3 regions of the Carnobacterium sp. 17-4 genome follow, and region 3 is predicted to be linked to each of the others. Evidence: predicted binding sites of a transcription regulator. Region 3 holds the regulator's gene; each other region holds the start of a gene.
What was found. Region 3 encodes NrdR, which represses ribonucleotide reductase genes. Its sites were predicted from a motif close to ACACNATATATNGTGT; they were not measured.
Positions count from the first base shown of each region.

Region 1: the regulator NrdR is predicted to act here: its motif matches at 7,308-7,323, upstream of CAR_RS01380 (vitamin B12-dependent ribonucleotide reductase).
Region 2: the regulator NrdR is predicted to act here: its motif matches at 6,981-6,996, upstream of nrdH (glutaredoxin-like protein NrdH).

Region 1 covers NC_015391.1:265,094-276,164, forward strand. The annotation lists gene proB (glutamate 5-kinase) at 1-131, opposite strand, end outside; gene CAR_RS01365 (cation-translocating P-type ATPase) at 347-2,989, opposite strand; gene CAR_RS01370 (type 1 glutamine amidotransferase domain-containing protein) at 3,522-4,040, opposite strand; gene mgsA (methylglyoxal synthase) at 4,210-4,638, shown strand; gene CAR_RS01380 (vitamin B12-dependent ribonucleotide reductase) at 4,680-7,229, opposite strand; gene CAR_RS01385 (amidohydrolase) at 7,428-8,627, opposite strand; gene CAR_RS01390 (MetQ/NlpA family ABC transporter substrate-binding protein) at 8,676-9,500, opposite strand; gene CAR_RS01395 (methionine ABC transporter permease) at 9,522-10,202, opposite strand; gene CAR_RS01400 (methionine ABC transporter ATP-binding protein) at 10,216-11,071, opposite strand, start outside.
Region 2 covers NC_015391.1:1,344,242-1,355,312, forward strand. The annotation lists gene CAR_RS06490 (CDP-alcohol phosphatidyltransferase family protein) at 1-414, opposite strand, end outside; gene CAR_RS06495 (lipoprotein) at 596-1,273, opposite strand; gene CAR_RS13170 (hypothetical protein) at 1,337-1,477, opposite strand; gene CAR_RS06500 (hypothetical protein) at 1,490-1,744, opposite strand; gene CAR_RS06505 (DUF975 family protein) at 2,023-2,931, opposite strand; gene nrdF (class 1b ribonucleoside-diphosphate reductase subunit beta) at 3,141-4,103, opposite strand; gene nrdE (class 1b ribonucleoside-diphosphate reductase subunit alpha) at 4,119-6,302, opposite strand; gene nrdI (class Ib ribonucleoside-diphosphate reductase assembly flavoprotein NrdI) at 6,289-6,654, opposite strand; gene nrdH (glutaredoxin-like protein NrdH) at 6,651-6,884, opposite strand; tRNA gene CAR_RS06530 (tRNA-Arg) at 7,363-7,436, opposite strand; gene CAR_RS06535 (PH domain-containing protein) at 7,596-7,973, shown strand; gene glnA (type I glutamate--ammonia ligase) at 8,065-9,405, opposite strand; gene CAR_RS06545 (MerR family transcriptional regulator) at 9,449-9,841, opposite strand; gene glnA (type I glutamate--ammonia ligase) at 10,074-11,071, opposite strand, start outside.
Region 3 covers NC_015391.1:750,243-761,313, reverse strand. The annotation lists gene thrS (threonine--tRNA ligase) at 1-854, opposite strand, end outside; gene dnaI (primosomal protein DnaI) at 1,237-2,166, opposite strand; gene CAR_RS03690 (replication initiation and membrane attachment family protein) at 2,169-3,617, opposite strand; gene nrdR (transcriptional regulator NrdR) at 3,643-4,110, opposite strand; gene coaE (dephospho-CoA kinase) at 4,273-4,872, opposite strand; gene mutM (DNA-formamidopyrimidine glycosylase) at 4,891-5,727, opposite strand; gene polA (DNA polymerase I) at 5,798-8,458, opposite strand; gene murC (UDP-N-acetylmuramate--L-alanine ligase) at 8,717-10,048, opposite strand; gene CAR_RS03660 (DNA translocase FtsK) at 10,454-11,071, opposite strand, start outside.

The sequences.
Region 1 (11,071 bases), 490 kb from region 3:
AAAGCTAATTTTTCTAAACGTTGTAAATTAATAGTACCATTAGGATACATGATCGTGCTGGTTCCAACTTTTACAACGATTCGTTTACAAGAAGATAATAATTGTCGAGAAGTAGTCGTCATTTTTTTCATCCATTCTATACTTAATAACCCTAAAAAATTCGGTTTAGTTTAATGAATTTGTTCATTAAACAGTAAGACATTCTGTTCCATTTATTCTACCAGTTTCTAAGGTAAAAAACTATTTTTTCTGGCTTTTGACTAAAGAGATAGACTAAAGAACCAAAAGAAAGGCCCTGGCAGATGCCTAGGACCTTTTCTTCTATACTTTAGTTTTTTTTGATAACTTAAAATGTTTTATTCATTTTACGCATAATGAATTTTTGAAGTTCAACTACTATAAGAATAGTAAGTGATAGTCCAATAGCAATTATCCAATGCGTCATACTGATAGCAACTAAGTTAAAAATACCAGCTAAGAATGGTACAGTAGCCACTATGGTAATCAATGCAATTGAGAGCATTGCTAACCAGAACAAGTTCATGTTGGATGTGATCCCAACTTTGAAAATAGATTCTTTACTACGTGCGTTGAAGATGTGCAGTACAGAAGACCAACCAAGAATTAAGAAAGCCATTGTTTGACCAACGTCATGACTTGCGGTGATCGTAGAATCGATATCAATAAATGAACCCACGTAGAAACCAATAAGAGTCGTAATTGTGAACGTTAAAGCTGCAATTGCAATATTCCGATAGCCGCCCTTAGCGAAGATACTTTCACCTTTAGCTGTTGGTTCATTAGCCATAATAGTCGGATCAGCTTTTTCTTTGCTTAATGCAAAACCAGGAATTCCATCTGCTACTACATTAACAAATAGTAGTTGAATCGCAATAACTGGTAAGCCCCAGCCCATAATGACAGCAATTAACATAATGAAAATCTCTGAAATGTTACATGATAATAGGAAATAAACGGTTTTTTTGATATTCTCATAAACACGTCTACCTTCTTCAACAGCATGGACAATAGTATCAAATTTGTCATCGGTTAAGATCATGTCAGAAGCACTTTTAGCAACCTCAGTACCGGTAATTCCCATGGCAGTACCAACATCAGCCGCTTTTAAGGCGGGTGCATCATTGACACCGTCTCCGGTCATGGCTACTACTTCTCCATGTGATTGCCAAGCTTTAACGATTCTAATCTTGTCTTCAGGAGAAACACGTGCATAAACGGAATAATCACGAATTGTTTCTTTTAGTTTTTCATCTGAAAGTTTACCTAATTCAGCACCTGTGATTGCTTTATCGCCTTCTTCAAAAATACCTATTTGTTTAGCGATGGCAGAAGCTGTAGCAGCATGGTCACCAGTAATCATAATGGTTTTAATACCGGCTGACTTGGCTTCTTTAACTGCTTGGATGCTTTCTTCTCTTGGAGGATCAATCATTCCGACAATCCCAGCAAATGTAATCCCATCTTCAAGTTCTTCGGGACTTAAATCTTCTGGAAGTGTATCGTATGTTTTATATCCAACAGCGATAACACGTAAAGCATCATTAGCAAATGAGTCATGGATATCTCGTGCATTTTGACCTACTTCATCTGTAATAGACGAAAATTCAACTGGTAAACGATCAAAAGCTCCCTTAGTAATGGAAATGTAATGACCATCTATCTCATGAACAGTCGTCATCAACTTACGAATAGAATCAAAAGGTATCTCGTGCACACGTGGGTAAGACTCATCTAAATCATCTTTTTGTAGTCCTTTTTTTTGTAACAAGCGGATAATCGCTGTTTCAGTAGGATCACCACTAATAACTTCCTCGCCATCACGATCTTCAATAGTCGCATTTGAGGCTAGGCTCATCATCTTAAGAACCCATTTTTCATCATCACCAAACTCATTTTTTACATTTATTGGTTCATGAGGAAAAGCCCAAAGCTTTTGAATGGTCATTTGATTTTGAGTTAATGTTCCTGTTTTATCTGAAGCAATAACAGAAGCACTACCTAAAGTTTCAACGGAAGGGATGGTTCGGATGATCGCATTGCGATCTACCATATTTTTCACACCATTAGCTAATGAAATAGTGACGATAACAGGTAAGGTTTCAGGAACAGCTGCAACAGCAAGTGATACAGCAGTCATTAAGCTAAGGATAAATGCTTCTCCTTGAAGGAAGCTTAAAATGAAAATAATAACCCCAGCAATTAAAGCTATGACACTTACTTGTTTTCCTAAACTATCCATTCTAGATTGTAAAGGTGTTTTTCCTTGTTTAGTACTGTTCAATAAGTTTGCAACAGAACCCATTTCTGTGTCCATACCAGTTGTTACGACAATAGCTTTTGCTCGTCCATTGGTAACCAAGGTTCCAGAAAAAACAGTATTAAATACATCACCAACAGGGCTGTCTTCTTCAATTTCTGCATTTTCGTCTTTTTCGACAGGCACACTTTCACCAGTTAATGCAGACTCTTCGACTTGTAAATCACCACTAGAAATTAAACGAGCATCTGCAGGTATTTGATCACCTGCTTCTAATAGTATAATGTCTCCTGGTACTAACTCGGCAGCGTCAATAACGTCTTCTTGACCATCTCTTATAACGCGTGCTTGTGGAGCAGATAGACTTTGCAATGAAGCCAAAGCTTTTTCAGCTTTTCCTTCCTGCCTAAGAGCAATAACAACATTGATGACAATAATAGAGAAGATTACAATAGGTTCTGATAAATCGTCGGGGTGTTCAGTAATGGCAATATACGTGGAGATAATTCCGGCAAGGATCAAGATAATAACGGTGACATCTTTTAATTGATCAAGAATCTTTGAAAATAAAGAAACACTTTCCTCTTCATCAAATTGGTTGGCACCAAATTGTTTTTTGTGTTCTTCTACTTCCTTCGGGGATAACCCTGTTTCTGCGTTGCTGTTGAACTGTGATATAATGGAATCTAATTTTTTTGTTCTAAAATCCATAACATTCCTCCTAATAAGTATTTTTAACATAATGGATGAAACAAGTAAGTTAGACAAGCAACCACTTGTTTGTTTCTATAAGTATACCAATATTTTTTTGCTTTTGTCAAGTTAGGAGCTTGAAAAAAAGTAAGTAATATTAAAATATTAGTAGGGCAATATTATTTTAGGTAAAAAAAACCACCCATATAAAAAGGGTGGTAGAGGAGTCATTGCCATTTACTTTGGAGGAGAAAAGGCAATATAAAAAGTTGGTTGTTATTGGTATAAGTAAACTATAACGATAAGTTATGAAGAAAATGTGATGAAATTTATATATATCCCTTAAGGTAATGATAAAAGATAAAAAAGCTATCTCAATTAAGAGATAGCTAAGGGGATAAGACTCTTTTCAATAGGGGGAGAAAAGAGAGTGAAAATAAATTCAGTTTTATTTAAACAACGCTTATAGTTTATCATAATCAATTAAACATCCTATGATAAACAAGTAAAAAATTTAATGGAATTAAATTAAAAAATACTTATTTAATCATTACTTAGATAAAGCGTTCACGATTGCTTTATTAAAAGCGGGAAGGTCTTCAGGTGTACGGCTTGAAATAATGCCGCTTTCGTCTTCCACAACTTCGCTATCCTCAAATAATGCGCCTGCATTTTTTAAGTCGACACCCACTTGTTTAACAGCAGTCATTCTTTTGCCTTTAACAACTTCAGCGTTAATAAGAAGTTGTGGACCATGGCAAATTGAAAAAATTGGTTTTTTAGCATCAGCGAATGCCTTAGTAAAAGCTAAAAATCGATCATCCGCTCTTAATTGATCTGGTGAAAAACCACCGGGAATCAATAGTGCATCGAACTCTTCCGGTGAAACATCATCAATACCTTTATCAATGGTAATGGTGGTTTCTCCTTTTTTACCTGTAACAGTATTCCCTGCTTTTTTCTCGATAGTGATCACTTCATGACCTGCATTTGTTAAAGCCTCTTTTGGAGAAGTGAATTCGACATCTTCAAATAAATTGGTCACAACTGTTGCAATTTTCTTTCCCATGTATAATCCCTCTTTCCTTAAAATTTAACTACGATAAGTGTAGCGCAGATGAAAAGTGTCATCAAGTATTAGGCTTTTCTACATAAAGTAATCGCTAACATAGTCTTATCTTTTTTATCAAGTACATGTTATCATTAAATGATAAAAGGTGGAATGGAGTTGGAAAGAGATGAATATTGCATTTATTGCTCATGATAAGAAAAAAGATGAAATGGTAAAATTAACCACAGCTTATCGAGAAATTATCAAAGATCACCAAATATTTGCGACAGGAACTACCGGACAGCGAATTATTGAAGCAACTGGTTTAGATGTTCATCGCTTTAAATCAGGCCCACTTGGTGGAGACCAACAAATTGGAGCATATGTGTCGGACAATAAGATAGATTTAGTTATTTTTTTGAGAGATCCGTTAACAGCACAACCGCATGAGCCGGATATTTCAGCATTGCTTAGGTTATGTGATGTTTATGAGATCCCTTTAGCAACAAACCTCGGAACGAGTGAAATTTTATTACGAGGCTTAGGAAATGGTTTTATTGAATGGCGCAAAACAAAACGAGAAGCCCAATTAGAAGAACTAAAAGAGTACGAATAAAAAGATGGAGCTGGGACGATTTCCCAGCTCCATCTTTTTATTTACAAGCCACATTTTAATTGAGCATTGCAGTTAGTACAAGTATTGCAACCGCCTAAATCTTCTACTGTTCCTTGGCGACAGATGGGACAAGTATCTCCAACTTCATTTCCATACTTATTTTCTTCGCTAATAGGAGCGACTTGAATCGTTTTTTGTGCTGTGGGAGACAATTCTTCTTTTGTTTCTTCATCCCATATTGTTTCTTCAGCTTTTAAGGTCAAGACTTGTGTGTCACGGCTACCATCTACATAAACTGTACCGCCTTTTGCTCCACCTTTATAAAGACGTTCATAGATTGTTTGAACTTGTTCGACTGTATACCCTCTAGGAGCATTAACTGTTTTTGAAATAGAACTGTCAATCCATCGTTGAATCGTACATTGAACATCAACATGAGCTTCAGGTTTTAGGCTCATAGCTGATACAAATTGTTTTGGCAACCGTTCAGGATCTGTTTCTGGATGATGATCTAGGTATTCTTGAACGATATCAGCTTTTACTTCGATAAATTTACCTAAGCGTCCGCTTCTAAAATAACTGAAAGAGTAGTAGGGCTCGAGTCCGGTGGAAACGCCAACCATGGTACCTGTCGAACCTGTTGGGGCGACCGTTAATAAATGAGAATTGCGTATCCCATATCTCATAATACCTTCATGGATATGTTTTGGCATTTTCTTCATATAACCAGATTGAAGGAACTTTTCTCTTAGTTTAGTGGTCTCTGCTTCAGTTTTTCCAATTAAAAATGGAAAGCTGCCTCGTTCTTTTGCTAACTCAATAGAAGCCTCATAGGCTGAAACCGCAATAACTTCAAATATCTTGTCTACTAACTGATTTCCTTCTTGAGAACCGTATTCTGCGCCACAGTAAATTAGTAAATCAGCGAGTCCCATAATCCCTAAACCAACACGGCGTTCGCCTAAAGCTTGTTTTTCGTTTTCTGCTAAGAAGTAAGGAGTGGCATCAATCACGTTATCTTGCATACGTACACCGACTTGAACGGTTTGCTTTAATTTATCAAAATTAATTGTTCCAGATTTCTTATTGGCCATTTCAGCTAGATTGACAGCTGCTAAATTACAAACAGAATAAGGAGCAAGAGGCTGTTCGCCGCACGGATTTGTAGCAACGACTTTTTGCCCATAAGCAGAAGCATTCGTCATCTGATTTGCATTATCGATAAAGAAAATGCCAGGCTCAGCAGCGTAAGTCGCACAAATAGTAATTAGTTTCCATAATTCACGAGCAGGTATGGTTCGATACGTATGAACGCCATGTCCCGAAGATTCCCAATCACGGACATCGCCAATTTCTGACCAATGAGCATTGTATTCTTCCATTTCCTCTGGGCTGTATGTTTCTACGGCAGGGAAGCGAAGAGGATAGTCTGCACCTTTTTCAACAGCCTCCATAAAATCAGTTGTTAGACAAACTGAAATATTTGCTCCAGATAAAAAGTCTGGATCGTGTACACTATACGTGCCGCCTTCGTTTAATTTAGCTGCCGCTTCTTTTATTAGAGTCGCATCAAATCCACCATAACCAGGTACATTTTTATAATTTAAAATACTTTGATACATGGCAATCTCACGTTCAGTAAAAGGTGTGAAAAGTAACTTATCGGTAGCTAATTTCTTTATTTGAGCATCTGTTGTATTTTCAATCAAATACCGTAGAATACGAGGATTCTGCATTTTTGAAATAATAAACTCAAGAATATCGGGATGCCAATCAGCCAGCATAATCATTTGAGCCCCACGACGACTGCCTCCTTGTTCAACCAAATGAGTCAACTTAGCGATGTCATCTAACCAAGAAACAGCTCCTGATGATTTGCCGTTCACACCACGTGCTAGCGTATGACGTGGGCGAAGTGTAGAACCATTTGTTCCAACGCCGCCCCCACGGCTCATGATTTCCATCACTTGTTTTCGATGATCTGAAATGCCTTCGCGTGAGTCAGGGACAAAGGGCATCACATAGCAGTTGAAGTAAGTGACATCGGTTTTTGAGCCTGCACCATATAAAACGCGACCTGCAGGAACAAAATTCAAACTTTTTAATTCTTCATAAAAAGCAGTATAAGCAACTTTTCTTTTTTCAGGAGTTGATTCGATAGCGGCTAAACCAGTTGCGTTTCGTTTTGCAATTTGTTCGTAAAAGATTTCAAGTGGTTTTTCAATCACATCTAAGCTACAAGTGATTAATCCTGTTTTTTTTTCATGATCCTCTTCAATGGATCCTCGGAATTCCTCATCAATTAAAATTGAAGCAGTGTGGTTAGAATAGTTGATGCTTGTAACAAATCCAGTGCCTCTTGTAGGGTATTGAGGGTCAGCTTTAATCGTTAAAACAACTAAGTCTCCGATAGAAAGAGTAGACTTAGAAATGTCTTTAAATGAATAACGATCTAACATAACTAAACGTGAAACACCTTTATAGGTTAAATTCATATCATCCGTTATCGGATGTACTTGTGGGAAAGCTTGTATAGCCTCATTTAATTTTGTGATATTTAAGTGCATTTTTGTAGAGGTATCTGCGATCATGGGTATCACTCCTTAATAATGTATGTAAATCAATAGATAAGTATAAAATACTATATGTCGTTATACACAATTCATATTACACTATATATAGTGTTTTTGCATTAAGAAAGTGGCTAAAGAACTATAAAAAATAAAAAGATTGAAGCAAAAACAACTCGCTTCAATCTTTTCAGAGAATAAATTTTAAAAAAAATTATTTTAGTAGAGGTCATTTAAAAAATCAAGTGCATAGTTGACATGTAATTCTGTAGCGATAGCTAATCCTCGTTCATCAATATCAAAATTTTCGTGATGATGTCCATACCACGTGTCCGGATTAGTAGGGTCTTTTGTCCCAACACGAGCATAAACCCCTTCAGCAACAGCTAAAAAGTCAGCGAAATCATCTGCGCCTAAGCTTTTTGGATTATTTTGAATAACATTTTCTGCACCCACGATATCAGCTCCTACACGAGCTGCACGACTTGCAGCAGTTTGATGGTTGATAAGAGGCGCAGCCGCATCATAATTTTCAAATTCTATAGTAGTACGATGGGCTGTTGCCACATCTCGTGCCACGCGTTCGACAGCCTCTAATACAAATTGGCGTGTTGTGTGGCTGAAAGTACGAACAGTTCCTTCAAGGGAAGCTTCGTTGGCAATAATATTGTAACGAGTTCCAGCATTCAATACGCCTACAGCAACCACGACATTGTCTAAAGGACTAACTTCACGGGCAACAATGCTCTGCAATTCGACAGTAATAGCAGCGGCGGTCAGTAAAGCATCTCTTCCTAAATCAGGTCTAGCAGCATGCCCACTTTCGCCAGTCACTTTGATTTTAAAAATATCACAAGATGCATTTGTGGGACCAGCAGTAGAAACGATTTTTCCAGTTTCAATAGAAGAGTCGACATGGATACCAAAAAATTGATCGACATTGTGAACAAACCCGCCAGATACAAATTGTCTTGCACCAGCGCCGATTTCTTCAGCTTGTTGGAAAGCTAATTTGATAGTGCCTGCAAAATCTGCTTCATGATTTTTTAAAATTTTTGCGGCCCCTAATAAAGCTGAGGTATGACCATCATGACCGCATGCATGATGTAAGCCTTCATTAAGTGACTTGTAGGGTTTATCTTTTGCGTCTTCTAATTCAAGAGCATCAATATCAGCTCTTAAGAGAATGGTTTTTCCTGGTCCTTTTTGACCAATTATGGTTCCGATAGCTCCTGTTTCACCCACAGATTCGTAAGGGATTTCTAATTGATCTAATTGATTTTTGATGAATTTAATCGTTTCATATTCTTTTAAACTTGGTTCAGGATGTTGGTGAAGATAACGACGCAATGCAATAACCTCTTGAGCTCCTTGTTGAACTTCTTCGTGTACTGTAGATTGAGTAAGTAATGTTGACATTAATTATCATCCTCTCTAATTTAGTTGACACTTTCTATTTGTATCTAATTACCAAACTGGAATAGAAGAACCTTTTGATGTTTCTGCGATGACTTCTTTTGTATCTTCTGCTTGATAAGCTTCTATAATTTTTTGGAACACTTCATTATCTTTATCTTCTTCTCTTGAAACAATCGCATTGTAATAAGGATCAGATGATTCAGTAACCGGTTCTAAGAAAACCGCATCTTCAGTTGGAATGAAGCCAGCATCAACGGCCATTCCGCTATTAATAACGGAAGCAGTCACATCATCTAAAGCACGAGCAGTTTGAGAAGAGTCCAATGTTTCAAATGTTAAATTCAAGGGGTTGGAAGTAATGTCATCGACTACAGGGATTTGTTTTTTTTCAGGATTAACTTCAATTAAACCGGCTGTTTGAAGTAATAGTAAAGCTCTTCCTTCATTAGAAACATCATTTGGAATAGCAATCACATCATTTTCTTTTATTTCTGAAACGTCTTGGATACTTGATGAATAAATGCCCAGAGGAGCGATAACCGTATCAGCGATAGCGACTAGATTTTCTCCATGGTCTTCGTTAAAAGAATCCATGAAAATTTTCGTTTGAAACGAGTTTAAATCTAATTCTCCCTCAGCAAGAGCGACATTAGGCGTAGCGTAATCTGTAAATTTAACCAGTTCGATCTCAATACCATCCGAAGCTAATTTTTCTTTCACGAAATCCCATACTTCATTCACTTCGCCAACTACCCCAATTTTAATGGGTTCAGATGCTTTTGCATCTGAAGCAGTATCTGTTCCACAAGCTGTTGTTACCAAGAGTCCTAATGCTAATGTTAATCCTAAAAATCCTTTTTTTAATCTTTTCATGTTATTTTCCTCCAATGTCATCTAGTGACTCGTTTTTTTAACTAACGCATTTCCTATAAATTGACTAATAAAAACAATAAGTAAAATAATAACGGTTGCGACTAATGTCACATCATTCTGGAAACGATTGTACCCTCGAGAGATGGCTAAATTTCCTAACCCGCCGCCTCCAATTGCTCCTGCCATGGCTGTTAACCCAATCAAGTTAATAATGGTTACAGAAGAGACACGAATAATGGCTGTTAGACCTTCTTTTAAATACACAAGAAAAATGATTTCTAAAGGGCTGGAACCCATAGATTCAGCAGCCTCTATAACGCCAGGATCAACTTCTAGAAGAGCATTTTGAATTTGTCTTGCAAAAAACGGAACGGTTCCAATGACCAAAGGGACAATAGCTGCGGTTGTTCCAATTGACGTATCAACAAGAAAACGGGTAAAGGGAACAACTAAAGCCATCATAATAATGAATGGCAAAGAACGAAAGAGATTAACAATTTGATCGAGTAAACTGTAAAGTCGCGGTCTTTCTAAAATACCACCTTGGTCTGTTACAACAAGAACGACTCCTAAAATTAAACCAAGGACACCTGCAATCAATCCTGTAACAGTTACCATGTACAATGTTTGTAAAGTACTTTCAACAATTTCATCTTTTAATGGAATAACATTTTCAAAATAGGTTGTAAGAAATTCAGTCATAGTCGTTCACTCCTTAAACAATATAGTGTTCTTTTTTTAATGGAATAACTTTTTGGTGATGGTGAATCAAGGTTACTTTTACGTTTTTAGACTTTAAATAGGCAAGGGCGTTGTCTCTACGGCCTGGTTCGCCACTTAAGACAACAATCAGATTGCCGACAGGCGTTTCTTGTAAAATCTCCACATTTCCAAATAAAATATTGGTGGTAACTCCAAAACGAGTAGTCAGTGTAGCAATCAATGGATCACTTGTACTTGCACCAACGTAAGAAATATTAGCTAAGACATCATTAGTCTGCAAATCGAGTAATGTAGGATGTTTTAAAATATTTTCTAGCGCTTGATCAACATGAGTTGAAGTGTTGATAAACTCTTTTGTGATCCTTTCTTTAGGTTCGGTGAAAATAGAAACCAAATCACCTTCTTCAACAACATGACCATTTTCCATGACAGCTACTTTGTTGCAAATTTCTTTTACAACTTGCATCTCGTGGGTGATGATGACAATCGTCAGTGCTAATTTTTTGTTCAACTCTTTCAATAATTCTAAAATCGAAAGAGTTGTCTTTGGATCTAGGGCACTTGTGGCTTCATCACATAATAAGACTTCAGGATCGTTGGCTAAAGAACGAGCAATAGCTACACGCTGTTTTTGTCCACCAGATAACTGAGAAGGGTATGCGGAACTTTTATCGGTTAGTCCTACCAACTGTAATAACTCGGCAACTTTTTCTTTGATCTGTGATTTAGTTAAACCCGATTTTCTTAAAGGATAAGCAACATTTTCAGCAATCGTGCGAGAGCCCATTAAGTTGAAATGCTGAAAGATCATCCCGATTTTCTTGCGCGCAGCTCGTAATTGCTTTGGT
Region 2 (11,071 bases), 590 kb from region 3:
GAATACTGCGGTAGATACTTTCCCAAACCATTTAGCACCATCAAGTTTCTTACCTTGGCGATAAAGTAAAAAATTATTCACTGTCATAAATAGTTCTTTGGCTACAAACAAGGAAATAATGATCCACATTTTTTCATAATGAACTAGCAAACAAATAATGACGGCTACCTGAGTAAGCTTATCAGCAATCGGGTCGAGTAATTTTCCTAACTCCGTAATTTGATTAAATTTCCGAGCAATATACCCATCTAGCAAGTCCGTCAATCCTGAAAAAATAATGATTATTCCTGCAATATAGTAATCACCAATCTCTGTAGCTGTCAAGTACTGCATCATAAAGACCGGAATGAGCAATAGACGAACATACGATAAAATATTTGGAAGGGTTAGAAAATCTTTTGCTTGTAGTTTCATTTAACATCACCTCTCACATAGCATAATTACTTATGTATTAAGTTAATCCTACCACTTTTATTGCCACTTAAACTACTTTTATGAATTTTTTCAAAAAAATTCTGGTCAATAAAAAAAGCGCTCGATGGAATGCTGTGTATTTGCATTCCATCGGGCGCTTTTAGTTTAAAAAAGTAATGAATTATCTTTCTTCAAAATCAAACTCGTCAATTGTGTAAACTAAATTATTGATATCAGATGTACTGAAAAATGCTTCTTCATTTTCAGGTGGAATATTTAAGTAAATCGGCATCGCTGTATCCGGTTCTAACACTCCAAAAGATTCTTCTGTTAGATGGAAGGCTGCTTTGTCTAAAATAACATCTCCATCGACAGTACTAAAGCTTATCGTAATCTCGATATTTGTCATGGCTACTTCCATTCTGTTAACGATAATAAAAATGGCCTGCATCTCGCCAGTCTCACCTAAATACATCCCTGTGAAGTGAATTGCTACATCATTTTCGATACCAATATCTTCTGATTCTGCCATTCTCATTTCTATTTCTTGCAATACAGAATCACTTTCAAGTGTCAACCCTTGGTCTAATTCCATTTTTTGTGGCACAAGTGGAATAACCATATCTGTTGCTGTCTCACCTGTTGCACTAGAATCTACCATAGATTCTTCTGTAGCAATACTACTTGATTGAGAAGAAGCAACTGCAGAAGACTCTGAAGACATTTCGGAGCTCATCATACTTTCACTCGTTACTGCCGAACTCGTTTCACTAGAAGATGTCGACTCACTACCTCCTCCAATAAAATCACAACCTGCCAACAAAACTACTGCTCCTAGAAGCGTTAATATTTTTCTCATCTTAATCATCCTTCCCCTTTTTTCACTCTATTACCCTTTAAGTCTAATTTATTCCTACTTGTTTTATTCTTCAAAAGTAAATTCATCCAACTTAATTGATAGATTCTCATTTGTAATGGACAACAACAAACCTACTTTCCCCTTTGGAATCGTCATAGGAAGAACGGTATTTGGTTTTAACGAACCGAATATATCTTCTTTCAAAATAACAACATCTTAATCCCATGTCATTTCCCCATCTTTGTTGCTGTAACTCAGTGGATAACGAATATCATTCATAGCGATGTCTTCAATAGCACTTTCAATTGCGACTGAATCTTCTCCACTAGAAGCAGTTAATTGAGTGCTTGTCTTATCTTGAGTGCTTTCACTGCTCACAGAACTAGACATAATTTCTTCTGTTAATTTATCTACCAGTTTTCCAACACCGCATCCGGCCAAAACAACAATGAAAACGAGTAGAAATCCCAACTTTTCATTCTTTCTTAAGTACTGATTAGCATCAAGAAATGATCTTATGCTAATTAACCTTCCCTCCATTCTCTTTGGATTTTTGAAACTAGAGGATGTAATCTTTAAACATAAATATTTGTGAAAACTTATATTTAATTTTATTGTATCCTATCTTCCTTTGATAACAAAAAGATATACTCATAAACAGCGTTATTTATTTTACTATTTAGCAAAAAAACTAGCAAGAAATAATGTTTTTAACATTTATTTCTTGCTAGTTTTTTAAATTTTGACTTTTAAAAGTCTACGTCATCTAATTGTTTGCCTTCGTAATCCTCATTATAGTGATTATCATCCTTATTGTTGTTAGTTGGATGTACAGTGTTGTAAGCATCTCCATCTGTTAACGAGCGATAAAAGACTTGTTGAGAAGTTATACGGTAAGGTTCAATGTAGAAAGAAATCAGAATAACGAATAGCAAGATGGCTAAAAATGCCAATATAAAACCTAAAATAACAACGATTCCTTCATTAGGATTGGCTTCTAGTCTCGCATTAATCGTTTGAATACTCCCTAATGTAAACAAACCAAAAAGAACAAACGGTACGATGTACCACCAAATGAATGAGAGTTGTAATAGGAAAAATTTCCATTTATTACCTTTCATCATTTTACGACTTTGATCTAATGCCTCCATAATACTAATGGAAGGATTATCTTTCATTAGGTTCAATGCTTGACTGTAACTATAACTTTTAATAATACCTGGTATGATAAACAATAATGACCATAGCGTGATTAAAATAGTCATTACAATAATCAAACCTGTTGTTTTAAAGATACGTTCTTTCTTGAATGTTTGAAACATGCCTTCTATAGACAATTTTGCTCCATCTACCATGTCTAAAATATTCCAAGCATAACCAGCAGTCAGCAACCCAGAAATAAAACTAATCAATATACTAACAAGTGAAGTTAATAAACTTGCTGTAATTGTTGGTTCAACAGCCATTGTTGAATTATCTAAATTCCCTTGCATGACAGAATCAAGCATTGTAAATGAGCTTCCAGAACCAATCAAAGCAAAAATACCTTGGCTAATTGCACCTGTCAAAACAGAAATAATAATTAAATTTAAAATAGCAACTTTCCAATTTCCTTTTAATAATTTCTTCGCGGTTCTCTTTATTTCACGTCTTTCCATTTTTTCTCCTCCTTTTTACCAATCTTAATAACAATCTTATCATAACTGAAACTTTATTTCTTCACAATTATTAACCACCAGTCATTTGTTTGTTTTCATTTCCACAGTAAAAAACACCCTTGTTAAATTCATATCAGATGAATTTAACAAAGGTGTACTCTATTTAAACCAGTCCATTCGAAAATTCCAAATGAAAGCTTAATTTATTATTAAATAGTCCATTTTTCGTAATCATCAGTCTCCATAGACTCGACCATACCAAGTAGATACCCATTCCCGACTTGCGAGAAGAAGTCATGATTAGATGTACCTGTAGAAATACCGTTCATAATAACTGGATCTACATCATTAGCTGTATCTGGAAATAACGGGTCAAATCCAAGATTCTGCAATGCTTTATTTGCATTGTATCTAAGAAAAACTTTTACACGCTCTGTCCATCCAATTTCATCATACAGATATTCTGCATACTTCACTTCATTTTGATATAGTTTAAAGAGCAATTCATACGTCCAATTTTTTATTTCTTCTTTTTCGTCATCAGGCAACTGATTAAACGCAATTTGGAACTTGTACCCAATGTATGTTCCATGAACGGATTCATCCCGTAAAATCAATTTAATGATTTCAGCTACATTCGGCAACTTATTGTTTCCTAAATAATGCAGTGGGGCAAAAAAGCCTGAATAGAATAAGAAAGATTCCAACATGACACTAGCAACTTTTCGTTGCAAATCTGTTCCATTATGGTAGATATCATTAATGGTTGATGCTTTTAGTTGCAATAACTCGTCTGTATTTGTCCATTGAAAAATTTCATCAATTTCAAGTTTGCTATTTAGCGTACTAAAAATCGCACTGTAACTTTTCGCATGCATTGATTCCATAAACTGGATATTGTTGTAGACAGCTTCTTCATGTTGAGTACGGATAGATTGTTTTAACGACTGCACTCCATCTTGCGATTGAAGTGTGTCCAATAAGGTTAACCCGCCAAATACTTTACCAACCATGTCTTTTTCATTTTTTGGAAGTCGTGCCCAATCGTCTAAGTCATTCGATAATGGGATACGTGTATCCGTCCAAAATTGTTCTACTAATTTTTCCCATGTTAACTTATCAATCATGTCTTCAATGTTGTTCCAGTTAATGGCTGTATAGTTCGTTGTCATTCTAGTTCTCTCCTTTTAGATGGTACAGCTCTCACAAGCATTTGAACCAATTTCTTCTGAATTTTCGGTAAATGTACGAACGTAGTAAATAGATTTCACACCTTTTTTCCAAGCATAATGACGTAAGATATTTAAATCACGTGTCGTTTGTTTGGTTGTGCGTCCATTTTTCCACTCATACAACCCTTCAGGAATTTCAGAGCGTAAGAAGAGCGTTAAACTCATACCTTGATCAATGTGTTTTTGGGCTGCTGCATAAACATCAATCACTTTACGCATATCCATATCGTAAGCTGATGTGTAATACGGCATTGTGTCATTTGATAAGAAAGGTGCTGGGTAGTAAGTTTTCCCTGTCTTTTTCTCTTGACGTTCTTCGATTAAACGTGTGATTGGATGCAAACTAGATGATGTTTCATTTACGTAACTAATTGAACCCGTTGGTGCTACAGCTAAACGATTCTGATGGTATAAACCATCTCTCATTACAGCTTCTTTTAAAGCTGCCCAATCTTCTATAGTAGGCACTTGGATTCCATCGAATAAGTGTTGAACTTTTTCACTTGAAAAAACAAAATTTTCATTGATGTACTTATCAAAATAAGTACCATTCGCATACGATGATTTTTCAAAATTATAAAAAGTTGTGTTTCTTTCTTTCGCCACTTTATTACTAGATACTAACGTATAGTAATTTAATAGTTTAAAGTACACATCCGTAAATTCAACGGATTCTGGTGAACCATAGTGAATTTGATTTAATGCTAAATACGTGTGCAGTCCCATTGCGCCAAGACCAATCGTATGGTATTTATCGTTCCCGTTTTTAATTGACGGTACAGCGTCAATACTTGATTGATCAGTAACCATTGTTAAAGCCCGTACCATTGTGTCGATTGAGTTTCCAAAATCAGATGATTTCATCAAGTTTACAATATTAGTTGAACCAAGATTGCAGCTGATATCTGTTCCTAAATGCTCATATGTTTGATCGTTGTTGATCAGTGAAGGTTCTTGGACTTGCAAAATTTCACTACACAAGTTGCTCATTGTGATGGTTCCATAAACTGGGTTTTCACGATTTGCTGTATCGACGTTAATAATATAAGGATAACCAGATTCTTGTTGCAATTTAGATATTTCATTTTCTAATTCACGGGCACTGATTTTTGATTTGCGTATTTCTTCATTGTTCACCATGTTGTCGTATTCTTTAGTGATATCAATATAAGCAAATGGTTCCCCATAGATACGTTCAACATCATATGGACTAAACAAATACATTTGCTCATCATGTGCTGCTAATTCATAGAATTTGTCTGGCACAACTAGTCCAAGAGAAAGGGTTTTTACACGAATTTTTTCATCCGCATTCTCTTTTTTTGTTGAAAGAAACGAAACAATATCTGGATGGAAGACATTTAAATAAACGGCCCCTGCTCCATTACGTTGACCCAGCTGATTGGAATAGCTGAAACTATCTTCTAGTAATTTCATTACTGGAACGACTCCGCTGGAAGCATTGTCGATTTTTTTGATGGGATCGCCAGAAGCACGTAAATTAGATAAATTCACTCCAACTCCGCCTCCAATACGAGACAATTGCAACGCACTATTCACAACGCGACCAATACTGTTCATGTCATCTGTTGCTTGAATTAAGAAGCAAGAAACCAATTCTCCACGTCTTTTACGTCCAGCATTTAAAAATGTTGGAGTAGCAGGCTGGTATCGTTGGTTTACGATTTCATCCGCAAGTCTACTCGCCAATTCAGTGTCTCCATCAGCTAAATACAGTGCATTGAAAACGATCCGATCTTCATAGCGTTCTAAGAAACGTTCTCCGTCATTTGTTTTAAGGGCATATTGAGTATAAAATTTAAATGCAGACATAAATGAACGAAATCTAAACTTACGGCTATAGATGTCATCAAACAACGCACGCACAAATGCTCTGTCGTATTTTAATAAAAATTCTTCTTCTATATAATCTTCTTCAATTAAATAATTCAATTTTTCATCTAGTGTGTAGAAGAAAACTGTATTCGGATTTACGTGTTCTAAAAAATAAGCTCGTACAGCTTCACGATCCTTGTTTAAAGGGATTTTTCCATCTACAGGTCTATTCAGTTCATTGTTTAACTTAAAATACGTAACTTCTTTTGGCTTTGATGCTAATTTAGGTTTATCCAATTTCATTCACCGCTTTCTTTAGTTGTGCAACGTCTTCTTCGTTACCTTGGAATTCAAAGGTATGTAGCAATGGAACTTGATAATCATGTGCTAGATCTTTGGCTGTAAAAGCGAAAAGCTTACCAAAATTTAAATTCCCACCACCTGCTACTCCTTTAAAATTGTTTTTATTATCAGCTGTCTCAATAAAATCATTTAATATGTCCGTTGCTTCTTTATCATAGGTAGGGGTGACGATGATAAATGGTTCATTTAAAGCAAGATATGGATTCGTTGGCGTCAATTCCAGCGAATCCATATCTAATTTTTTAACAAACTTTCGTGTTTGGCCTGTTAAACTAATGTAAACAACTTTCATACTAATTGATCAAGGAGATCTGGGCGAAATCCATTAAATGCTTCTTGTCCTTCAACTGAAATAACCGGAACAGAGCTGAACCCAAGTTCTTTGACTTCATTTAACGCTTCTTCTGATTCAAAAATATCTTTTACTTCGTAAGATACACCTTTATCTTCTAAATATTTTTTAGTGAAATTACATTGCATACAGTTTGGTTTAGAGTAAACAATAATCGTTTTTTGAGCCATCATACATTCTCCTTTATGCTTCTTTTTTTAATGATCTTTCTTCTACTTCTCTATTTGTATTCTACACTTATTCTTCTCTACTGGCAAATAAATAAACCACTATATATAGTGGTTTTCCTATTGACATATTTGTTTTTTTCTATATGTAGTGTTCCGCAATATTGTTTGTGAATAATAAAGCGTAAAGAACCCTGAGTAGAATTGTATTCAAAAGTAGTTTCGTGTATTTTTCACATTTAAAAAAGAATAAAAAAAAAGATGAGAAAAATTTATTTTTTTTACCGTAAATTAATCCATCATTTCAAAAAAATATAGAATATTTTTACATTTTTTTGAATAATTCTTTTAAACTGTTTTAGAAATATGTAGATAAGTGTAACGATTATTTGGTGAATAATTTAAACGATATATTTTTTAATTTCAACATGAAAAAAAGTTAGAAAAGCTGACTGTTCAACTTTTCTAACTTTTTAATCGATGTCTCAGGAGAGATTCGAACTCCCGACCGTCCGCTTAGAAGGCGGATGCTCTATCCAACTGAGCTACTGAGACATGTACTAGCAACAAAATTAATTATAGGTAAAAATGAATAAAAAGTCAACACTTTTTACGAATTAATTTAATTTTTAGCAAAGAATGTTATTTTAATCAGTTGAATTTAGAAAAACCTCGGTTTACAATGGGTCCATAGAGTAGACAAGGAGGGTTTTCATGGGATTAATTGGTGGCCTTTTAGGAAATGCTGGAAATATCAGTGAGAATGAAGCTAGAAAAAAATTAGTTGGAGTTATTTTAGAGTCTGAAGAAATTGATTTAGCTTTTAAGTTAGTCCGTGATCTGATCATATTTACAAATAAACGGCTAATCATCATCAATAAACAAGGAGTTACGGGTAAGAAAACAACTTACCATTCTTTACCTTATAAATCGATCAGTCGATTTTTAGTCGAAACAACCGGACATTTTGATTTAGATGCTGAATTAAAAATTTTTATTTCGAGCGCCAACGAACCAGCTATCACATTACAGTTTACAAACGATAAACACATTACCACTATCCAACAAGCATTGGCTGTCGCTATTCTTTAGAGTACTGTAGTGTGATAAGAGCGTTTAGACCCAAATCAAATAGGGAAAAGGAGCTAGGAAATTTTTCCTAGCTCCTTTTTCCTATTCTATTTTAATACATTTTTAAGTACTGATCTCTCTCCCACTCAGTGACTTGCTCACGGAATGCAGACCATTCAATTTTCTTTGCATTCATGAAGTTTTCGTAGATGTGTCCACCTAATCCATCTTTAATAATGCTGTCATTAGCCAAGTATCCTAATGCCTCTTGCAACGTCCCTGGAAGATCATGAATACCACTTTCATGACGATCGTTTTCGCTCATTGCATAAATATTACGGTTAATAGGTTCTGGTGCTTTCATTTCCTTTTTTATGCCATCTAATCCTGCTTTTAATAAAACAGCCATAGATAGGTATGGATTTGCACTAGGATCGACGCTACGCAATTCCACTCGTGTAGACAGACCTCTTGATTGCGGCACGCGAATCAGCGGCGAACGATTACGACCGCTCCAAGCGATGTAGACGGGCGCTTCATATCCTGGCACAAGACGTTTATATGAGTTCACTGTAGGATTCACAATTGCTGTAAATGCTCTAGCATGGTCTAAAATTCCAGCTAAGAATTGACGTGCTGTCTCGCTTAATTCCATGTCACCATCTTTATCATAAAAAGCATTTCCCTCTTTAGTAAATAGAGACAAGTTAAAGTGCATACCTGATCCGTTCACGCCATATAGTGGCTTAGGCATAAATGTAGCGTGTAATCCATGTTTGCGAGCGACTGTTTTAACAATCAATTTAAACGTTTGAATGTTGTCACACGCTTCTATTGCACTGGCGTATTTCCAATCGATTTCATGTTGTCCTGGTGCAACTTCATGATGACTCGCTTCGATTTCAAAACCTAGATCTTCTAATTGCAATACGATATCGCGACGGCAATTTTCACCTAAGTCTGTCGGAGCTAAATCAAAGTAGCCTCCAGCATCATTCAACTCTAAAGTTGGTTCATCTTTTTCATTTAATTTAAAAAGGAAAAATTCAGGTTCAGGTCCTAAGTTAAAATCTGTGAACCCTAATTCTTTCATTTCTTTTAGTGTACGCTTTAAGTTAGAACGAGGATCTCCAGCAAAAGGAGTGCCATCCGGATTGTAAACATCACAGATTAGTCGAGCGATTTTACCAGCCCCTTCAGTCGTTTCCCATGGAAAAATCAACCAAGTATCTAGATCGGGTCTTAAATACATATCACTTTCTTCGATCCGTACAAATCCTTCAATTGAAGAGCCGTCAAACATCAATTCATTATCCAATACTTTTTTTAATTGACTAATGGGTACCTCAACATTTTTGATAACTCCTAAAATATCAGTAAACATTAGTCTCAAGAAACGGACATTTTCTTTCTTTGATGCTTCTTCTACTTCTTTTCTCGTAAACTTAACCATACACTTTTTCTCTCCTTTTGATTAACGTTTCCGCTATCTTATTTTATCCTATTCGATTTTGATCTAGAAATGAATGGTGTGTCTTAACACCCAAACCACTTACTGCTAAAAACTCATCGTGCAGTATTTTGCGAACATCATCATCTGTCATCACTTTAGACACTTCTTGTTCCCTAGCTTTTTCTTTGTTTTCTTGCAATTCATATATACGTTTGATGCCTGCCATATTGATTCCATCAGATAAATAATCTTTAATCTCAAGAAGAACATCAATGTCATTCAAAGAATACATTCGCCGATTTCCTTCATTACGTAATGGATGAATCAAATCTTGCTCTTCGTAGTAACGTATTTGTCGAGCAGATAAATCAGTCAGTTTCATAACTGTACCAATCGGAAATACCGATTGTGAACGCCGTAGTTCTTTCTCACTCATTCTAGTCCTCCTTTCGATTACTTTTATAGAATATCAGTCTTTTTTTTCGATGTCAACAAAAATATGCGTCGAATGTCAGAAAACCTAACATGATATAACGAACGTTAAAATTATATAAAATTCTTTCGTTCCGATTAAAAAGAAAGAATCGAACTATACCAATCGTTCGATTGCTAAAAAAGAACCTGTGAATAAGCTATTCACAGGTTCTTTTCGGATTTTATTAAATTGATCAATACAACGTTAGGTACTTATCTTTTTCCCACTCAGAAACTTGTTCACGATAAGCAGCCCATTCTACACGTTTGGCGCTAACAAAACTTTTGTAAATATGATCTCCTAATGCATTTTGCACAACTTTATCTTCTTGCAGATATTTTACAGCATTGTGCAAAGTAGATGGAAGATCTTTGATACCTTTTTTATATCTTTCTTCTGAAGACATACGGTAGATATTACGGTCAATTGGTTGAGGGACTTTGCTTTCTTTCTTCACGCCATCTAATCCTGATTGTAATAATACCGCTACTGCTAAATAAGGATTTGCGCTAGGATCTACGCTTCGTAACTCTATTCTAGTAGAGATTCCTCTTGAACTTGGGATACGTACGAGAGGTGAACGATTGCGAGCGCTCCACGCAATGTATACAGGCGCTTCATAGCCAGGAATCAATCGCTTATAAGAATTTACAGTCGGGTTACAAATCGCTGTGTATCCCAAAGCATGATCCAATATACCTGCTAAGAAGTGGTAAGCTGTTTTACTTAAACCTAGGTCATCCGATTCATCACACAAAACATTTCCTTCATTGTTAAACAAAGACATATTAAAGTGCATTCCAGAACCACTCACGCCGAATAAAGGTTTCGGCATAAAAGTGGCATGCAGACCATGTTTACGAGCAACAGTTTTAACAATCAACTTAAAGGTTTGGATATTGTCACAAGCTTCTATTGCACTCGCGTATTTCCAATCGATCTCATGTTGACCTGGAGCCGTTTCATGATGGCTGGCTTCAATTTCAAAGCCTAAGTCTTCAAGTTGCAATACAATGTCACGACGACAGTTTTCACCTAGATCTGTTGGTGCAAAATCGAAATAGCCGCCATTATCATTTAATTCAGTTGTCGGTTTTCCGTTTTCATCTAATTTAAATAAGAAAAATTCCGGTTCAGGCCCTAAGTTAAAATCTGTATAGCCTTGTTCTTCCATTTCTTTCAGAACACGCT
Region 3 (11,071 bases):
TCACGGTCAACGATGTAACGTTCAATTGTACGACGAATCGTAGCACCTTTTGGCAACCAGAACGGCAATCCAGATCCAACTTCAGGAGAAATCATGAATAAATCTAATTCTTTTCCTAATTTACGGTGATCACGTAACTTAGCTTCTTCACGCATTTTTATAAACTCTTTCAAGTCTTTTTTATCAAAGAATGCTGTTCCGTAAACCCGTTGCATCATTTTATTATCCGAGTTCCCTCTCCAGTAGGCACCTGCAAGAGATAACAGTTTAAACACTTGAATACGACCTGTAGATGGCACATGGACACCACGACATAAATCTACAAAATCGCCTTGGTCATATACTGTAATTTTTTCTGATTCAGGTAATGCTGTAATCAATTCTACTTTGTAAGGATCATCTTTGAAGATTTCTAACGCTTCTTCACGTGTAACTTCTTTACGAACAATAGGATTATTTTCTTTTACAATTGCCATCATTTCAGCTTCAATTTTTGGAATATCTTCATCTGTTATTGGTGCTTCAGAATCTGTGTCATAATAAAATCCAGTTGAAATGGCAGGACCCACTCCAAATTTTATATCTGGATACAAACGACGTAATGCATTTGCCATCAAGTGAGCAGTTGAATGACGCAAAATTTGTAATGCATCTTCATGATCTGGTGTAATGATTTCAATCTCACCATTTACTTCTAGCGGACGTACTAAATCCACTAATTCTCCGTTAAATTTACCAGCTAATGCTTTTTTGGCTAAACCTTTGCTGATACTTTCAGCAATATCTTTTGTAGATGAACCCATTGGAAACGATTTTACTGCTCCATCTGGAAACGTAATGTTAATTTCTGACATAGTTTATTCCTCCATATTCTAATTTTAAAATACCATCTTTGTTCAGCTAGAAAACAAAAAAGCCCCTTTTATAGTATATAAAATACCATAAAAGGGACGTTCATTACGTGGTTCCACCCAGATTCAGAATTTAGCAAACACTCTAAACTCACTCTAAGCTGTTAACGCTAGCTAAACGACCAACTGCTAATACGAAAAGGTTCACAGTGGCACTCGAAAGGGGTCAAAACAAGAACGAAATTAGAAAACTTTCAGCATTGTTTTCTTCTCTAAAAAAATCGTAACCAAGTTTTGGTGTCTTTCTCAATGATTTCTTTTATATCTATCATTAAAGCACTTTTTGATTCTAATTTCAAGGATAGGATGTGTATTTCTAATTTATTTATTGGAGATGACGTCGATTAGAACCCGTCATTTTCACTTCTTTAGCTAGATAACGAACTCTTTCCATAATTCTTTTTGCTTTTAATGGCTCATCTTCGCCTCTTTGCGTTACTCTTAAGTGTTCCTCTTCAAGTTGTTTCATATCAAAATTAGAAGAGAAAAAAGTAGGCCGTTGTTCTTGCATGCGGTACTGTAAAATAACTCCTAGTACATCATCTCTTATCCAACTAGACATAGAATCCGCACCAATATCGTCTAACATGAGTATTGGTGCTTTTTTTACAAACTCTAACTTTTCACCGGTATTATTCTTGCCAATAGACTGCTTCATTTCCACTGCAAATGACGGAAAGTGCATGAGCGTAGAAGGGAAACCGTTTTTAGCTAATTCATGTGCTAACGCACCTAAGAGATACGTTTTCCCTACACCAAATGATCCTTGTAAATACAAGCCTTTATGGTAGCCTTTAGGATTCGTCATATACGCATCAATAAAGTCATAAACCTCTGAAATCGCAAATCTTCGTTCATCAGTCAATTCAAAATCAGCTAGTTTTGCATTCCGAACATCTTTAGGCATATCCATGGAATAAATACGATTTTTAATTTCTAATTCTTTTTGCCTAGCGATCAACTCAGCAGAAGGCACATAAGTTACATCAATGTAATGGTAGTTTAAAATCAATTTAGGATGGTAACCTGGAGCCATCATACCTTTGTTTAAATGAAATTTCTTTTTTTCTTGTACATATTCATACAACTTAGCATAACTTTTTACAATAGCCTCATCGTTCAATTTTTGGCGATTGTCTTCAATAAATTGCATGACATCTGGATCATCTAATACTTCTTGGATTAATTCCTCATATTTATGATTCAAATTACGCTCTTTAATCATTCTTGTTAGACTTTCACCGATATCTTCCATCATTATTCACCTTCTTTGCCGAAATTTTGAATTCTTTTCAATCTTTCCATAAATGCATTTTGCTCTTCTTCACTCATCGGCTTTTCTTCCAATTGATTATTTCCTTCTTTAGCCCAATCGGGAAGCGTTTCTTTTCTTATAGTTGTTTGATTACCATAATTTGATTTGCCTCTGTTTTGCGTATACGATTTACTACGATTTTCTTGTTGTTGTCGTTTTTCAGCATTTTCAGAGTACATTTTTTTCACTTTTTGAATCGCTTCTTCAGGTGCAACAACTTTCTCTTGCGCCCAGTCATTCGCGATCTTATAGGCCAATTTTTGATCCAGTGTTGGGTTATTCCTTACAACTAGAATATAGTGAATCAAAATATTGATAACGGCCGTTGGCAAATTAGCTTTTTTGACAATTTCTTCTAATGTCCACTCTTCTGGTTTTGTGACAAACCCACCCTTTTGATCTTTAATAGAATTCATAAAATCAACCGGACTTATTTGCTCACTCACTTCAATAACGGCAATATCTTCTTTGGTTAACCCTCTATTAGTTAGCTCCGTTTCACGCATTTTTTGTTGGTTGGAATCTACTTCTATATCTTTTTCTACAACGTCTTTTAAAGAGATATTTTGTTGGTTTTTATTGTGGTAATCATCATACGCCAATTTTTTTAATCTTTTTTCGTCAATTTTACCCGTTTCGATATCCGAAGCATTTAATACGAATTGTTGCATAGCTAACTCATCTAAGCCATACAGCGTATGCAATACAAGTATTGTCTCTTCAATTTCTTTTGTGATCGAAGAACGGTTGACATATTGGTGATTTAATCCTGTATAAAAGAATTTCAAATCAAATGTTTTAGGATCAACTCTTGGTCTTGTAGAACTTGTATTACCAATATAAGAAACCGGCTGTTTAAGTAATTCTTTCTCTCTTTTTAGTAACTCAGCATCAAACTGAAAAACATCCAAGAAAGACTTTGTGATCTCTTGAAACTTATTTTTATCTATAGTTTCTACAACAAATCGATTTCTTAATTTTTTGAATTTTCGTTCTCCAACTTTTTCTAATAACAACAAACTTAATAAATCGTCCTTAAAAAAGACCTTACTCGTTTGAGGAGCTTGTAATTCGTAGACAATTAGCTTTGTCGGACTTGTTTGAAGATATGTTTTAATCAATCCTATTGCTTCCAATTTAATTCTAGCTTGATACAACTCAGGGATACCAATATTTAACAAAGCTAGCAATTCAGAATGTAAGATTCCTTCACTCCAGTAATTCTCTTCTTCTATCTCTGTCCACAAAGTCATATAAAGACTGTATGCAGCATTTCCTACTAAAGGTTGATACAAAAAAGTGAGAATTTTTTGATCGATATCCGAAAGCAATGCCTGTTGTTTTACTAAAAAACCATCCTTGGGACTTAAGTTTTTCCATGGATACCCCAAAACAACTCCCACCTTTCTATTTCAATTAATTTTTTCCAGCTTTTTTTCTTTCAAATTCTTGTAATTCTTTTAAAAAGACACTCATATCTTTAAATTGGCGATAAACACTAGCAAAACGTATATAAGCTACCTCATCTATGTCAGCTAATTTTTCCATAATGTATTCTCCGATAATAGCAGAAGCAATTTCATTTTCGCCTAGTCCTCTGATTTGATTTTCTACTTCATCAACTATTTTTTCAACTTGTTCCATTGCTACAGGTCGTTTTTCACACGAACGAATCAATCCTCTTAGAATTTTTTCGCGATTAAATTCTTCTCTGGTGCCATTTTTTTTAATAACTAAAAGCGGTGTTTTTTCTACTCGTTCAAACGTAGTAAAGCGGAATTTGCATGCTTCACATTCTCTCCTTCTGCGAATAGCACGCCCATCATCTGCTGGACGACTATCGACAACTTTAGAACCATTATTTTGACAGCGTGGACATTGCATGTTTATCATTCCTATCTTAAGTGTTATTCTTACTAACACTCTATTTGTACGCACTTATTTACACTATTATACCACACATAAACTAGAGATAAAACCGATTAAATAAGGCGCAAATTTGATCTAAAAAAAAAGAACAAGCTAAAATACTTGTTCTTACGTCTCTTATTTGGCTGTTATTTTGTCTATCCAGTCTATAACTTGCTGTTTCGTATTTTCAGTTGATCCGCTATTGTCAATAACGCTATCTCCAAGAACAATTTTTTCTGAAATTGGAAGTTGAGAGTTGATTTTTTGAATTGCATCTTCTTTTCCTATCTTATCTCTCTTCATCAATCGATCGATTTGAATTTCTTTGGTCGTAGCTACTACCATCACTTGATCCACTTCTTTTTCATAACCCGCCTCAAATAAAAGGGGGATATCCAACACAAGAATCGCAGGGTCTCGTTTCAAATACTCTTTTTTTTGGTCCATCACCCATTGATAAATGCGTTTAGATAAGATCATATTTAGCTTCTCTCTTTGTTTTTCATCTTTAAACACAATCTTCCCTAATGCCGCTCGGTTTAACGTACCGTCAGTCAAAATAACGTTATCGCCAAATTGTTTTTTTATTTCACTTAATCCTTCTGTTCCAGGTTTGACGACTTCTCTTGCTCCAACGTCTGCATCCACCACAGGAAATCCTTGTTCTTTAAATATTTTGCTAACAGTTGATTTACCCGTAGCAATACTTCCAGTTAATCCTAAGATCACAGTCATTCTATCGCCTCTTTTTTATTACTCAATCATTAATCGCTGACAATTAGGGCAAAAATGAGTCCCTCTTTGCGCAACTTTAATTTTTTCGATTGGTGTGCCGCAACGAATACATGGTAGGCCTTTTTTACCATAGACAGACAATTTCACTTGAAATGAACCCGCTTCTCCTAAAGCATTTTGATACGTACGAATAGTCGTCCCACCCGCTTCAACTGCGTCCCCAAGTACTTTTATGATGGCTTCATGTAGTAGAGAAACTTCATTTTTTTGTAAACTATTTGCCGTTCTTAAGGGATGCATTTTGGCTAAAAACAGTGCTTCATCTACATAGATATTTCCTAAACCTGCTACTATCTTTTGATCTAATAAAAGAGGCTTGATAGCTCTTTTTTTAGTTTGCAAGGTTTTATAAAAAATTGCTTCATCAAAGGTTTCTACCGTAGGCTCTGGGCCCAATAGTTTTATCCCAGTTGCAGTGAACTCTTCTCCTATCGGCACAAGCGTCATCCGTCCAAATTTGCGCACATCCAAATAACGTAAGTCTCTCCCATCCGCTAAATGAAAAACTACATGTGTATGTTTTTTTAGAGGTGCTGATGATTCTTCTACTTCATACTTCCCTTCCATACGTAAATGCGAGACCAATGCCCATTGTTTAAAACGAATGATAATGTATTTGCCTCGTCTGTCAAATTCCATAATTTTTTCACCCATTAAAATGCGCTTAAACTCAGTTGTTTCAATTGGACCTGAAATGATACGATCCCAGTATATATCAACGGATTCTATCGTTGCTTCTGACACAAGTTTTTCTAAACCTTTTCTAACTGTTTCAACTTCAGGTAATTCCGGCAACGTATTTCTTCCTTTCTAGATAAAATAAGTGCTTCTGCTATCAACAACCATAGCAGAAACACTTTCTTTATTATTTCGCTTCATACCAGCTTTTTCCACTGTTGCTATCAACTTTTAATGGAACAGATAATTCTACTGCACCTTCCATAACTTCAACAACTAATGCTCTTAATTGTTCAATTTCTTCTTTAGGTGCTTCAAAAATTAGTTCATCATGTACTTGTAGCAGCATAGTTGCTTTCATAGTTGATTCTTTTAATTTTTGGTCCATTTTAATCATAGCAATTTTTATAATATCTGCTGCACTACCTTGGATAGGTGTATTGATAGCTGTTCTTTCAGCAAATGAGCGCAAATTGAAATTTCGAGAATTGATTTCTGGTAAATAACGACGACGTTGGAAGAGCGTTTCAACAAACCCTTTATCTTTTGCCTCTCTCACTATATCTTCCATATACGTTTTTACACCAGGGTATTTTTCAAAGTACGTATCAATAAAATGCTGCGCTTCTTTTCGGCTAATTCCTAAGTTTTGTGATAAACCATAATCACTTATGCCATAAACAATCCCAAAGTTAACAGCTTTAGCTCTACGGCGCATTTCAGAAGAAACTTCTTCTGGAGATCCAATACCAAATACTTGCATAGCTGTACTTGAATGGATGTCTTGTCCCTCAATAAAGGCTTCTTTTAGTAATTTATCGTCTGAAACATGACCCAATACACGCAATTCAATTTGCGAGTAATCGGATGCAAATATTTCCCAACCTTCATGACTAGGAACAAACGCTTGTCTAATCTTTCGGCCTTCTTCTAATCGAATCGGAATATTTTGTAAGTTAGGATCAACTGAACTTAAACGTCCCGTTTGAGCAATTGTCTGCATGTATCGTGTATGAATTTTCCCGGTTTTTTTATCGATTACTTTCAATAAACCTTCTATATAAGTAGATTGTATTTTTGCGATTTGACGATAGTCTAGAATGTGCTCAACAATCGGAGCTTGTTCTCTTAATTGCTCTAAAACATCCACTGCAGTAGAATAACCCGTTTTAGTCTTTTTAATCACAGGATAGCCCATCTTCTCGAATAAAATAACACCTAATTGTTTTGGTGAGTTTAAATTGAATTTTTCACCGGCTAATTCATATACTCGTTGTTCAATATCTGTTAGACGAATGGCAAATTCTTCTTTCATTTCCATTAATCGTTTATCGTTTACTTTTACCCCAGTGAGTTCCATTTCAGCTAAAACCATAGATAAAGGCAATTCCATTTCATTAAACAACTTGGTTTGCTCATTCTTTTCTAAGTTTTCTCCTAATTGTTTACTTAATATACGAATCGCTTTTATCTTTCTTGCAATATGATCGTATATTATAGTTTTCTCTTCTGGAATAGCGATTTTTGCTCCTTTTCCATAAACACTTTCATCTGAGGAAACCTCATAATACTCATGTTCTGTAGCTACTTCAGATAGATCTTTACTGTTATCTTTTGTATTTAGCAAGTAAGAAGCCAACAAGATATCAAAGTCGATTGATGCGATATCCACATTTTGTCTCTTTAATGCAACATAGGTCCTTTTAGCATCAAATACTTGCTTTTGAGCTTCTTTATCTTTTGCCCAGTTTTTAAAATCATCTGATGCAAAAACTACTTCTGGTTCCGCAACATAAATCTGTTGGTCATCTCCCCATCCAATACAGAAAACAGGAGAAGTATGGTAGTTATCGCCTAACATTTCTACATAAAGAGCCATATTATCGTTAAACATATTCTCTGTAATTTCCGTAACGATCGTATATGAAATAGCTTCTTTTTGACTATTTTGTTCTGCATCATATTCCGCAGTATCAAGCTTACTTAAATGAGAATTAAAATCCATTTCTTTATAAAAAGAAATAAGTTTTTCCATGTTCGGTCCATTGAAACTCAACTCTTCAACGCTAATTTTTATAGGAGAGTCGGTATCAATAGTCGCAAGTCGTTTGCTTAGTAATGCTGTTTCTTTTTCATTTATTAGGTTTTCTTTCATTTTACTTTTCTTTAATAAATCAATATTTTCATAAATTCCTTCTACCGATCCATACTCTTTCAATAACTTAAGGGCTGTCTTTTCGCCAATCTTTGTAACACCTGGTATGTTATCTGATGCGTCCCCTGCTAAACCTTTCATATCAATGATTTGAAGCGGGCTAATACCCATCTCTTCATAAATTGATTCAGTGGTGTACTCTTTTAACTCACTAACACCTTTTACTGTAATATCCACTCGAACATTCTCTTTTGCCAATTGTGTTAAATCTCGATCACCAGATATAACCACTACATCATATATTGTTGGATCAACTTTTGTTGCCAAAGTTCCAATAATATCATCTGCCTCGAAGTTTTCTAATTCATAATGTCTAATTCCAAATCCATCCAATAACTCTCTAAGATAAGGCATTTGTTCTGAAAATTCTCTTGGTGTCTTTGACCGACCAGCTTTATATTCATCAAAGAAACTATGGCGAAAGGTTGTATTCCCAGCATCAAAAGCAACCAAAACATGTGTAGGCTTTTCTTTTGTTAACACACTATCAATCATATTATGAAACCCATATAGTGCATTCGTGTGTAAGCCATTTTTATTTTTCATTCTTTCTAATTGAGAATGTAATGCAAAAAAAGCTCTATATGCAACACTATTTCCATCAATCAATACTAATTTTTTTTTCTCACTCATCATAAAACTCCTTTAGCTGCTACTGTTTTGTTTATTTTTTTATTTAGTCATCTAATAATTCTTTTGAAAGCCTTACTTGTCGTTACTATTTTAACAAAAAAATAGAAGGATAGCGAACTTGATTATCCTTTCTACAATTTCTCCAGTATTGTAACTCTTGAGTTTGGTTTAGCAATTTTCAGATGGTCCGGTAATTAAAATAAGTTTGGATAAAAAGACCGAAAGCTATGGTCAATCTCATAGCTTTCGGTCTTTTTTCTATTCTTTTGTTAATGATGAATGACTTAGCAATGTCTCGTATGCTAGTTCAAATTTTTGAACATCTCCAGCTCCCATAAAAATAGCAACTGCATCATGGTGGTCCAACAATGGTGACATATTTTCTTCACTTAATATCGATGCTCCATTATCGATTTTGTTAACTAAATCTTGTATCGTAATGTCTCCTTGATTTTCACGTACTGATCCAAAGATATCACATAAATAAATAGAGTCAGCTAAATTCAACGATTCTGCAAAATCACTCAGCAATGCAACTGTCCGAGTAAAGGTATGTGGTTGAAAAATAGCAATAATTTCTTTATTTGGATATTTCTGACGAGCAGCATCAATCGTTGCGCGGATTTCAGATGGGTGATGTGCATAATCATCAATGATTACCATGTCCAACATTTGTTTTTCGCTAAATCTACGCTTAACGCCTTTAAATGTTTTCAAGTTTTCCATTACGCCTTCTTTATCAATATTTTCATATTGGCAAATAGCTATCACACTAAGTGCGTTAAGAATGTTGTGTTTACCAAACGTTGGAATTTCAAAATGTCCATAAAATTCATCTCTTACATAAACATCAAATGTAGAACCTGTAGTTGAACGAGTCATATTTTTAGCTTGAAAATCATTATGATCTTCAAAACCATAATACAGGATTGGTACATTAGCTTGGAGTTTTTGTAATTGTTCGTCATCTCCACAAGCCACAATAGCTTTCTTTACTTGAACTGCCATTGATTGGAAAGCATCAAAAACGTCACTAAGACTGCTATAATAGTCAGGATGATCAAAATCAATATTTGTCATAATTGCGTAATCAGGTTGATAAGCTAAAAAATGACGGCGGTATTCACATGCTTCTAAAATAAAGAAGTCTGCATCCGGTACACCATGACCGGTTCCATCTCCTATTAAGTAACTTGTGTTTTTAAGCGGACTTAACACATGTGCTAATAATCCTGTTGTACTTGTTTTTCCATGTGATCCTGTAACTGCAACACTAGTGAATTGACCAATAAATTGTGCCAAGAAATCATGGTAGCGAATAACGGTTAGGCCTAATTCATTAGCTGCAACGATTTCTTCATGAGTATCTGGAAAAGCATTCCCCGCAATAACCGTTAAACCTTGATGAATATTTTCTTTGTTAAAGTTTAACATTGGGATTTTAGCTTCTTCTATGTTTTTTTGTGTAAAGAAATACTTTTCGATATCTGATCCTTGAACTTTAAATCCTTTATCGTGCAAAATTAAAGCTAGAGCACTCATACCAGAACCTTTAATACCAACGAAATGATAAATTGTTTCTTTTTTCATTACTTTATTTCCTCCATATTCGTAAATTCAGCCTTATGCCTTTTGAATAGTTGTGTTTGAGAGAGACTATTTAATGTATCGTGTTCCAATACGTTCTTTAAAGTTGATATAGAACGATGCGTTAAAAAAAACCATCTTTGTATTTCTCGTTAAAATAAGATGATTCGTTTAGCGTTAGCTAAAAAGACAAAATTACAACGAAATTAGTATACCATGAATTAATTTAATAGCACACTTAAAAACTCGTTTTCATCTGACTCTTAGCAGAATGAAATATTGTGAACGGATTCAATTATACAATTGACATGCTTTTTTAATACTATCTTTGTAAATGAAATTTGCTACAAGTGTACTTTAAACTAATAAAAAAAAGAGAGAAATTATTTCCTCTCTTTTTTCAACTTGTTATAGAAATTTTTCTTCATAATCAGCTTTAGTCAAAAATACCTCACGTGGTTTAGAACCTTTATTTCCTGATATAAAATTTTCGTTTTCTAAGGATTCAATCAAATTAGCTGCTCGATTAAATCCTATTTTAAATTTCCGTTGAAGTGCTGACGCTGATATTTGCCCCTCAGAAACAATAAACGGAAGAACGTCTTCAAATAATTCATCTTTTCCTTCTACTGATTCTAATTTAGCCATCAATGACTCTGGCTCAAAAAGATACCTTGCAGGTCGTTGATCTTTTACATGTCTAACAATTCGTTCTATTTCTTTTTCAACATACGTTCCTTGAACACGTATTGGACGACCTGATCCATTTTCTTGGAATAGCATATCCCCTCTACCAAGAAGTTTTTCAGCTCCACCTGTATCTAAAATTGTCCGCGAGTCTACCTGACTAGATACCATAAAGGCTACTCTAGTTGGAATATTGTTTTTTATTGTTCCAGTAATAACGTCTACACTTGGACGTTGTGTAGCCACAATTAAGTGGATACCTGCTGCTCTAGCTTTTTGCGTAATTCTTGCAATAGAATCTTGCACATCGCTACTGGCCACCATCATTAAATCGGCTAA